Regions from separate parts of the Geobacillus sp. Y412MC52 genome, predicted to be linked through region 1. Evidence: a T-box and tRNA genes for the amino acid it is inferred to sense, from the RefSeq annotation. Region 1 holds a T-box; the other holds one or more tRNA genes.
What was found. A T-box is a leader RNA that pairs with one kind of tRNA and senses whether it is charged. The one in region 1 lies ahead of leuS (leucine--tRNA ligase), so its partner is inferred to be a tRNA-Leu.
Positions count from the first base shown of each region.

Region 2: it has a tRNA-Leu gene. The T-box ahead of leuS (leucine--tRNA ligase) is inferred to sense a tRNA for this amino acid. The anticodon was not compared.

Region 1 covers NC_014915.1:2,948,035-2,952,443, reverse strand. The annotation lists gene GYMC52_RS14480 (YtzC family protein) at 165-428, shown strand; gene GYMC52_RS14475 (hypothetical protein) at 447-611, shown strand; gene GYMC52_RS14470 (MDR family MFS transporter) at 822-2,021, shown strand; T-box leader at 2,113-2,334, shown strand; gene leuS (leucine--tRNA ligase) at 2,409-4,409, shown strand, end outside.
Region 2 covers NC_014915.1:88,056-92,464, reverse strand. The annotation lists rRNA gene GYMC52_RS00510 (16S ribosomal RNA) at 1-845, opposite strand, end outside; tRNA gene GYMC52_RS00505 (tRNA-Ala) at 1,424-1,496, opposite strand; tRNA gene GYMC52_RS00500 (tRNA-Pro) at 1,509-1,582, opposite strand; tRNA gene GYMC52_RS00495 (tRNA-Arg) at 1,587-1,660, opposite strand; tRNA gene GYMC52_RS00490 (tRNA-Leu) at 1,664-1,749, opposite strand; tRNA gene GYMC52_RS00485 (tRNA-Gly) at 1,766-1,840, opposite strand; tRNA gene GYMC52_RS00480 (tRNA-Leu) at 1,852-1,936, opposite strand; tRNA gene GYMC52_RS00475 (tRNA-Lys) at 1,947-2,022, opposite strand; tRNA gene GYMC52_RS00470 (tRNA-Val) at 2,436-2,511, opposite strand; rRNA gene rrf (5S ribosomal RNA) at 2,520-2,636, opposite strand; gene lysS (lysine--tRNA ligase) at 2,857-4,341, opposite strand.

The DNA of each region.
Region 1 (4,409 bases):
TGAGCTGACCGACATCGGCCTGATTGAGCTGAACGAAGATCCCCACGTCGGCATTGTAACAAAAACTTCATGGAAAATCGACCGCTGCCAATCATTGGCGTGATACGGCCGGCCTATGCGGCGCATAGTAAACATGAGGGAATATCACGAAACGAGGTGAGCGCATGGCGACAAGACAATCCGTTGAGGAATTTTTGCAGCGGTGTGAAGATGTGATCCGCTACGCGAAAGAGCAATATACAGAAGCGCAAAAGCAGGAGCATTACAACATCACCGAATACACCAACGCCCAGCAGATGCTCGAGCAGACGGTCATCGATTTGGCGCACTTGGCGCGAAGCTGCAACGCCCAGCAGCGCGAGCAGCTGCATCGGATGCGGCTCCAACTGGAGCAATTGCAAAACGACATGATTTTGCTTGACCGCTGAAACGAGGAGGAACACGACATGAAGCGACGCTTGAAACAAACGAATCCGGAACAAAAAACACCTAGCGGCCAAAACAATAACGATCTTGAGCTTGGTCAAGACTTTGACCCGGTGAAGCTGGCGAAAAAGCAATACGAGGAAACGGGCGGCCAACCGATCCGCTCCAAGCAGCGGAACGGGTGACGACAAGCCAAAGGGGCGGAAGCCGCTCCGTCTTGTTCTTCTTTTCGCGCAGGAGCCCCGCTTCAAAAGCCATTGTTTCTGTGGGGAGTTAGTTTGGCAAAAAAGTGGCGGACGCATTGGAACGCTCCGCCTTTTTGATTGCATTTTTTCCTGTTTTCCCCTACAATTATTTCGGAACTCAAAATAAAAGCCAGAAAAGGATGATGACCGATGCCCCGCGCTCTTTGGTGGCTGCTTGTCGGCATGGCGCTCAATGTGACAGGGGCGTCGTTTCTATGGCCGCTAAACACGATCTATTTGCACGAACAGCTCGGCCAGCCGCTCGCTGTCGCTGGTGTCGTGCTCATGCTCAACTCTGGGGGAAGCGTCATCGGCAGCTTGGCCGGCGGCTTTTTGTTTGACCGGATCGGCGGTTTTCGCGTTTTGTTGGCCGGGGCGGTGTTGACGATGGCCGCGCTTGCCGGCTTAAGCGTTTGGCACGGTTGGCCGCATTATGCGGTGTTTTTGGCGTTTGTCGGCGTTGGCAGCGGCGTCGTCTTTCCGGCGGCGTCGGCGTATGCCGGGACGATTTGGCCGGAAGGGGGGCGGCGGGCGTTCAACGCCTTGTATGTCGCGCAAAACATCGGCGTCGCCGTCGGTTCGGCGCTTGGCGGGCTTGTTGCTTCATATTCGTTCTCGCTCGTTTTTTTCGCCAACCTTTTGTTGTATGCCGCGTTTTTGTTTACGGTTGTGGCTGGGCTGCGCCGCGTTCCGCTGCCGCCGCGGCGGAAAAAAGAGCGGGAGGGCCGGACGGGGGACGAGGCGTCCCGGGCACACATCCGCGCCCTCGTCCTTCTTTGCGCCGGCTATGGACTGTGTTGGTTGAGCTATGTCCAATGGTCGACGACGATCGCCGCCTATACGCGCGAGCTCGGGATACCGGTCGGGCAGTACAGCTTGCTTTGGACGATCAACGGCGCGTTGATCGTCTTGGCCCAGCCGCTGTTGTCAGCGGTCATCCGCCGCTTCATGCCGACGTTGAAGCGGCAAATCGTGATCGGTTTTCTTATTTTCGCCGTTTCGTTTGCCATGCTGTTGGGGGCGCATTCGTTTGCAGAGTTTGCCGCGTCCATGATTGTGCTCACGATCGCCGAGATGATCGTCTGGCCGGCGATTCCGGCCGCGGTGAACGAATGGGCGCCGCCGGGGAAGGCCGGGTTTTACCAAGGAATCGTCAACGGAACGGCCACGGCCGGACGGATGATCGGACCGGTCATCGGCGGCTCGGTCGCCGATCTGTTTGGAATGAAGCTGCTCATCATGATGTTAGCATTGTTTGCCTTATTGGCGGTGCTGGCCGCGCTTTTGCATGATCGTCGGCTGTCGAAGCGGACGGAGAACGCGGATGAAAAAACCGCGGCTTCCGTATAGATTTCGGCTTGCAATTGATCGACAAATTTTTTAAAATAATAATAAATTTGTCATTCTGTCCACTCATCGGTCGATTCATGCGCGAATAAGGCGAATAACGGTGAAGAGGAATAGTAGCGGGCCCGACGGACGGCAGAGAGTTGACGGATGGTGCGAGTCAACCGAAGTCGGCCCGTGAACTCGCCTCGGAGTTGCCGGCGCGAACGGTCATCGACAGCGCCGGCCGTCCATCCGCGTTAAGGAAGAAAGCGGGTGCGCCGTTTGGCGCGCCAAAAAGGGTGGTACCGCGGGAAGCGCGCCTCTCGTCCCTTTGCGTGGGGATGGGGGGTTTTTTTGTACATATTTTCGTCAATGATGCAAGTAGAACTTGATAGGAGGAGTGCTGCGATGAGCTTCAACCACCGCGAAATTGAACAAAAATGGCAGGACTATTGGGAGAAAAACAAAACGTTCCGCACGCCCGATGATGATGACAAGCCGAAGTTTTACGTTCTCGACATGTTCCCGTATCCATCCGGCGCCGGCTTGCACGTCGGCCATCCGGAAGGATATACGGCGACCGATATTTTGGCGCGCATGAAGCGGATGCAAGGGTACAACGTCCTTCACCCGATGGGCTGGGACGCGTTCGGGCTGCCGGCTGAGCAATATGCGCTCGATACCGGCAACGACCCGGCGGAGTTTACGCAAAAAAACATCGACAATTTCCGCCGGCAAATCAAGTCGCTTGGCTTTTCGTACGACTGGGACCGGGAGATCAATACGACCGACCCGAACTATTACAAATGGACGCAATGGATTTTCTTGAAGCTGTATGAAAAAGGGCTCGCCTACATGGATGAAGTGCCGGTCAACTGGTGCCCGGCGCTCGGCACGGTGCTGGCGAACGAAGAGGTGATCAACGGCCGGAGCGAGCGCGGCGGGCATCCGGTCATCCGCAAGCCGATGCGGCAATGGATGCTGAAAATCACCGCCTACGCCGACCGCCTGCTTGAAGATTTGGAAGAGCTCGACTGGCCGGAAAGCATTAAAGAGATGCAGCGCAACTGGATTGGCCGTTCGGAAGGAGCGGAAATCGAGTTTGCCGTCGACGGCCATGACGAAACATTCACCGTGTTCACGACGCGTCCGGATACGCTGTTTGGCGCGACGTACACCGTCTTGGCGCCGGAGCATCCGCTCGTTGAGAAAATCACGACGCCGGAGCAAAAGCCAGCCGTTGACGCCTACTTAAAGGAAATTCAAAGCAAAAGCGACCTTGAGCGCACCGATTTGGCGAAAGAAAAAACGGGCGTGTTCACCGGCGCATACGCCATTCACCCGGTCACCGGCGATCGGCTTCCGATTTGGATCGCCGACTACGTCTTGATGAGCTACGGCACCGGAGCGATCATGGCCGTGCCGGCGCACGATGAGCGCGACTACGAGTTTGCAAAAAAATTCCACTTGCCGATGAAAGAAGTCGTCGCCGGTGGGAATATCGAAAAGGAAGCGTACACCGGAGATGGCGAGCATATCAACTCCGAGTTTTTGAACGGCTTGAACAAGCAGGAAGCGATCGACAAAATGATCGCCTGGCTTGAGGAGCACGGCAAAGGGCGGAAAAAAGTGTCGTACCGGCTGCGCGACTGGCTGTTCAGCCGCCAGCGCTACTGGGGCGAGCCGATTCCGATCATCCATTGGGAAGACGGCACGATGACGCCGGTGCCGGAAGAGGAATTGCCGCTTGTGTTGCCGAAAACGGATGAAATCCGTCCGTCGGGAACGGGCGAGTCGCCGCTGGCCAACATCGAAGAATGGGTCAATGTTGTCGACCCGAAAACCGGGAAAAAAGGGCGGCGCGAAACGAACACGATGCCGCAATGGGCCGGAAGCTGCTGGTATTATTTGCGCTACATCGACCCGCACAACGACAAGCAGCTCGCCGATCCAGAAAAGCTGAAAAAGTGGCTGCCGGTCGATGTCTACATCGGCGGGGCGGAGCACGCGGTCCTGCATTTGCTTTATGCCCGCTTCTGGCATAAGTTTCTTTATGACCTTGGCATCGTGCCGACGAAAGAACCGTTCCAAAAGCTGTTCAACCAAGGGATGATTTTAGGCGAAAACAACGAAAAAATGAGCAAATCAAAAGGCAACGTCGTCAACCCGGACGACATCATCGAAAGCCATGGGGCCGACACCTTGCGGCTGTATGAAATGTTCATGGGGCCGCTTGAGGCGTCGATCGCTTGGTCGACGAAAGGGCTTGACGGGGCGCGGCGCTTCCTCGACCGCGTCTGGAGACTCTTTGTCACCGAGAATGGCGAACTGAACCCGAACATTGTCGACGAACCGGCGAACGATACGCTCGAGCGCGTCTATCACCAAACGGTGAAAAAAGTGACGGAA
Region 2 (4,409 bases), 770 kb from region 1:
TAACACTTAGCACTCATCGTTTACGGCGTGGACTACCAGGGTATCTAATCCTGTTTGCTCCCCACGCTTTCGCGCCTCAGCGTCAGTTGCAGGCCAGAGAGCCGCCTTCGCCACTGGTGTTCCTCCACATCTCTACGCATTTCACCGCTACACGTGGAATTCCGCTCTCCTCTCCTGCACTCAAGTCCCCCAGTTTCCAATGACCCTCCACGGTTGAGCCGTGGGCTTTCACATCAGACTTAAGGGACCGCCTGCGCGCGCTTTACGCCCAATAATTCCGGACAACGCTCGCCCCCTACGTATTACCGCGGCTGCTGGCACGTAGTTAGCCGGGGCTTCCTCGTGAGGTACCGTCACCGCACCGCCCTCTTCGAACGGCGCTCCTTCGTCCCTCACAACAGAGCTTTACGACCCGAAGGCCTTCTTCGCTCACGCGGCGTCGCTCCGTCAGGCTTTCGCCCATTGCGGAAGATTCCCTACTGCTGCCTCCCGTAGGAGTCTGGGCCGTGTCTCAGTCCCAGTGTGGCCGGTCACCCTCTCAGGCCGGCTACGCATCGTCGCCTTGGTGAGCCGTTACCTCACCAACTAGCTAATGCGCCGCGGGCCCATCCGCAAGTGACAGCCAAAGGCCGCCTTTCAACCAAAGACCATGCGGTCTTCGGTGTTATCCGGTATTAGCTCCGGTTTCCCGGAGTTATCCCGGTCTTGCGGGCAGGTTGCCCACGTGTTACTCACCCGTCCGCCGCTGACCAAACCAGAGCAAGCTCCGATTTGGTCCGCTCGACTTGCATGTATTAGGCACGCCGCCAGCGTTCGTCCTGAGCCAGGATCAAACTCTCCAAAAGAAAGTTGATTGACTTTTGCTTTGGCCAATGCGGCCTCAGCTTTTCGAATTGTCTAGCTTCGGCCGCTATCGGCTTGCGACGCTTCGTGTCCCACTGCGGCGGCGACAGCCTCCTCGCGGGCCACTCAGCGCGTTTCGCCGATAGGCAAGCGGCCTCAGCTTTTCGAATTGTCTAGCTTCGGTCCGCCGCCGCTCGGGGTCAAATAACCTTCCCCCTCGGGGTGCAAGCACCCCTGCGGGTGAAGAACATTTGCCCGTCGCGGCGACCCGCGGACCTCCGCTTTTCGTCGCGCTTCGTTTCGTTCAGTTTTCAAGGAACGAGACCTCTTCTTGAACTTGCTTCGTTGCAGTCTTGCGCCGAGGAACCCAATCCCCCCCCCGAATTCACTAGAAGACACAGGCGCAAAGTTGCTGCATTGAAACAACTTCTCTGCTGGTTTTCGTCGAAGAATCCCGCTTCTCTCCATTCACTTGCAGGACACAAGGTTGCTACTTTAGTTTGCTTCTCTGTAATCCTACCGAGGAACCTCACGTCTTCAAATTCCCTTGCAAGCGGCAGGCACAGACATAAAGCAACAGTGGAGCCTATCGGGATCGAACCGATGACCTCCTGCGTGCAAAGCAGGCGCTCTCCCGGCTGAGCTAAGGCCCCATATATCCGCTATCGGGAAGACAGGATTTGAACCTGCGACCCCATGGTCCCAAACCATGTGCTCTGCCAAACTGAGCTACTTCCCGCCAACGCGCTCGAGAGGATTCGAACCCCTAACCTTCTGATCCGTAGTCAGATGCTCTATCCAATTGAGCTACGAGCGCAAGTGCCGAGGGCCGGACTCGAACCGGCACGGTAGTGACCTACCCCAGGATTTTAAGTCCTGTGCGTCTGCCAATTCCGCCACCCCGGCTAAATGGACAAATAAATGGAGCGGAAGACGGGACTCGAACCCGCGACCCCCACCTTGGCAAGGTGGTGTTCTACCGCTGAACTACTTCCGCTCGAATCAACATGCGGGTGAAGGGACTCGAACCCCCACGCCCGTAAAGGGCACTAGACCCTGAATCTAGCGCGTCTGCCAATTCCGCCACACCCGCAAATCAATTGTGGTGAGCCATGGAGGACTCGAACCTCCGACCCTCTGATTAAAAGTCAGATGCTCTACCTACTGAGCTAATGGCTCATGGTTGGGTATACACTCACAGTGAACGATGTCCCTTCCTCTACTAGCATATTCGAAGATGCAGGATGCGTCGGGACAACTCGAAGCAAATCCGAAGATGCTTTGCTCGTTGCTCTACCTACTGAGCTAATGGCTCATGGTTGGGTATACACTCACAGTGAACGATGTCCCTTCCTCTACTAGCATATTCGAAGATGCAGGATGCGTCGGGACAACTCGAAGCGAACTCGAAGATGTAGCGCTCGTTACTGAGCTAATGGCTCATAGTTTGGAAAACACCCCAAGTAATTATCTAGCTCTACCTGCCCCTTCCTCTGCCAGTCTGTTCAAGGAAGCTAGATGCGTCGAGGCAACTCGAAGTAGATTCAAAGATGTAATACTCGTTACTGAACTAATGGCTCATAAATAGGTGATGGTGGAGGATGACGGGATCGAACCGCCGACCCCTTGCTTGTAAGGCAAGTGCTCTCCCAGCTGAGCTAATCCTCCACGGGATTGCCTAGCGACGACCTACTCTTGCAGGGGCGCTGGCCCCAACTACCATCGGCGCTGGAGGGCTTAACTTCCGTGTTCGGGATGGGAACGGGTGTTTCCCCTCCGCTATCATCACTAGACAATCAACAGACAAGTTATATTATAATTAAATTTATTTATTTGTCAATAGGTCCTTGTTTTTGATTAGTGCTGTCATTTCAACGTGCTATCATAATATAACACGTTGGGAGTGGTTTGTCAACTCGACTTCCTGTGTTTGTTTTTCAACAAAACAACGACGACTATTTTTACATAAATGAAAAGCCCCCTGCTGCTTGTCTTTGCAGGGAGCGATCAAATTTATTTATGACGCATTTGCGGGAAAAGCAACACGTCGCGGATCGACGGCGAGTTCGTCAGCAGCATGACCAGACGGTCGACGCCGATGCCAAGCCCGCCTGTTGGCGGCATGCCGTACTCGAGCGCTTCAAGGAAGTCTTCGTCCATTTCATGTGCTTCATCGTTTCCTTGTTCACGCTCTTTCAGCTGCGCCTCAAAGCGTTGGCGCTGATCGATCGGATCATTCAATTCGGTAAAGGCGTTGGCATGTTCGCGCCCGACGATAAACAGCTCAAATCGGTCGGTAAAACGCGGGTCGTCCGGATTTTTCTTGGCCAACGGTGAAATTTCAACCGGATGGCCATAAATGAACGTCGGCTGAATGAGGTGAGACTCGACTTTTTGTTCAAAAAATTCGTTGACAATATGGCCAAACGTCATATGTGGAGCAACTTCCACTCCATGTTCTTTCGCCAGCTCCCGCGCCTCTTCGTCGCTCATCTGCCGCCAGAAGTCGACGCCGACATATTCCTTGATCGCATCGACCATATGGAGGCGCCGCCACTCGGGCGTTAAGTCGACGACATGCTCGCCGTATTGAATTTTCGTCGTTCCAAGCACTTCAGTGGCAATGTGGGCGATCAAGTTTTCCGTTAGTTCCATGATGTCGCGGAAATCGGCGTACGCCTCGTACAATTCGAGCATCGTAAACTCCGGATTATGGCGGGTGGAAATGCCTTCGTTCCGGAAAACGCGGCCGATTTCATACACTTTTTCCAAACCACCGACGATGAGCCGTTTTAAATGGAGCTCGATGGCGATTCGCATATAAAGGGTCATATCCAATGCGTTATGATGCGTAATGAACGGGCGCGCCGCAGCGCCGCCAGCAACGGCGTGCATCATCGGCGTTTCAACTTCCAAATAGCCACGGCTGTCGAGATACCGCCGCATCGATTGGATGATTAAACTGCGGGTGATGAACGTCTTTTTGCTCTCCGGATTCATAATTAAATCGAGATAACGCTGGCGATAGCGTTGCTCTATGTCTTTCAAACCATGGTATTTTTCCGGCAGCGGACGCAGCGCTTTCGTCAAAAATTCGTACGACGACACTTTGATGGAAAGTTCACCAACTTTTGTTTTAAACATTGTGCCGCGCACGCCGACGATATCGCCAAGGTCAGAGATTTTAAACAGTTCGTACTGCTGTTCGCCAACATCGTCTTGACGGACGTAAATTTGAATCTGCCCGGTGACATCCTGGATATGGGCGAACCCGGCTTTTCCTTTGCCGCGCTTTGTCATGATGCGGCCGGCGACGGCGACTTCAATTTGCTTTTCTTCAAGTTCCTCTTTCGACAAATCGCCGTACAGTTCGAACAGTTCTTGCGCTTTATGAGTGCGCTCGAACCGTTTGCCAAACGGGTCGACACCCAATTCCTCAATTTTTTTCAGCTTTTCCCTGCGGACGCGCAGTTGGTCGTTCAATTCTTCATGACTCATACCTCATTCACTCCATTTAGCGATTTTTTACGAAAAATACTGCCAGCGCTCGCTGGCAGTCCTCCGCT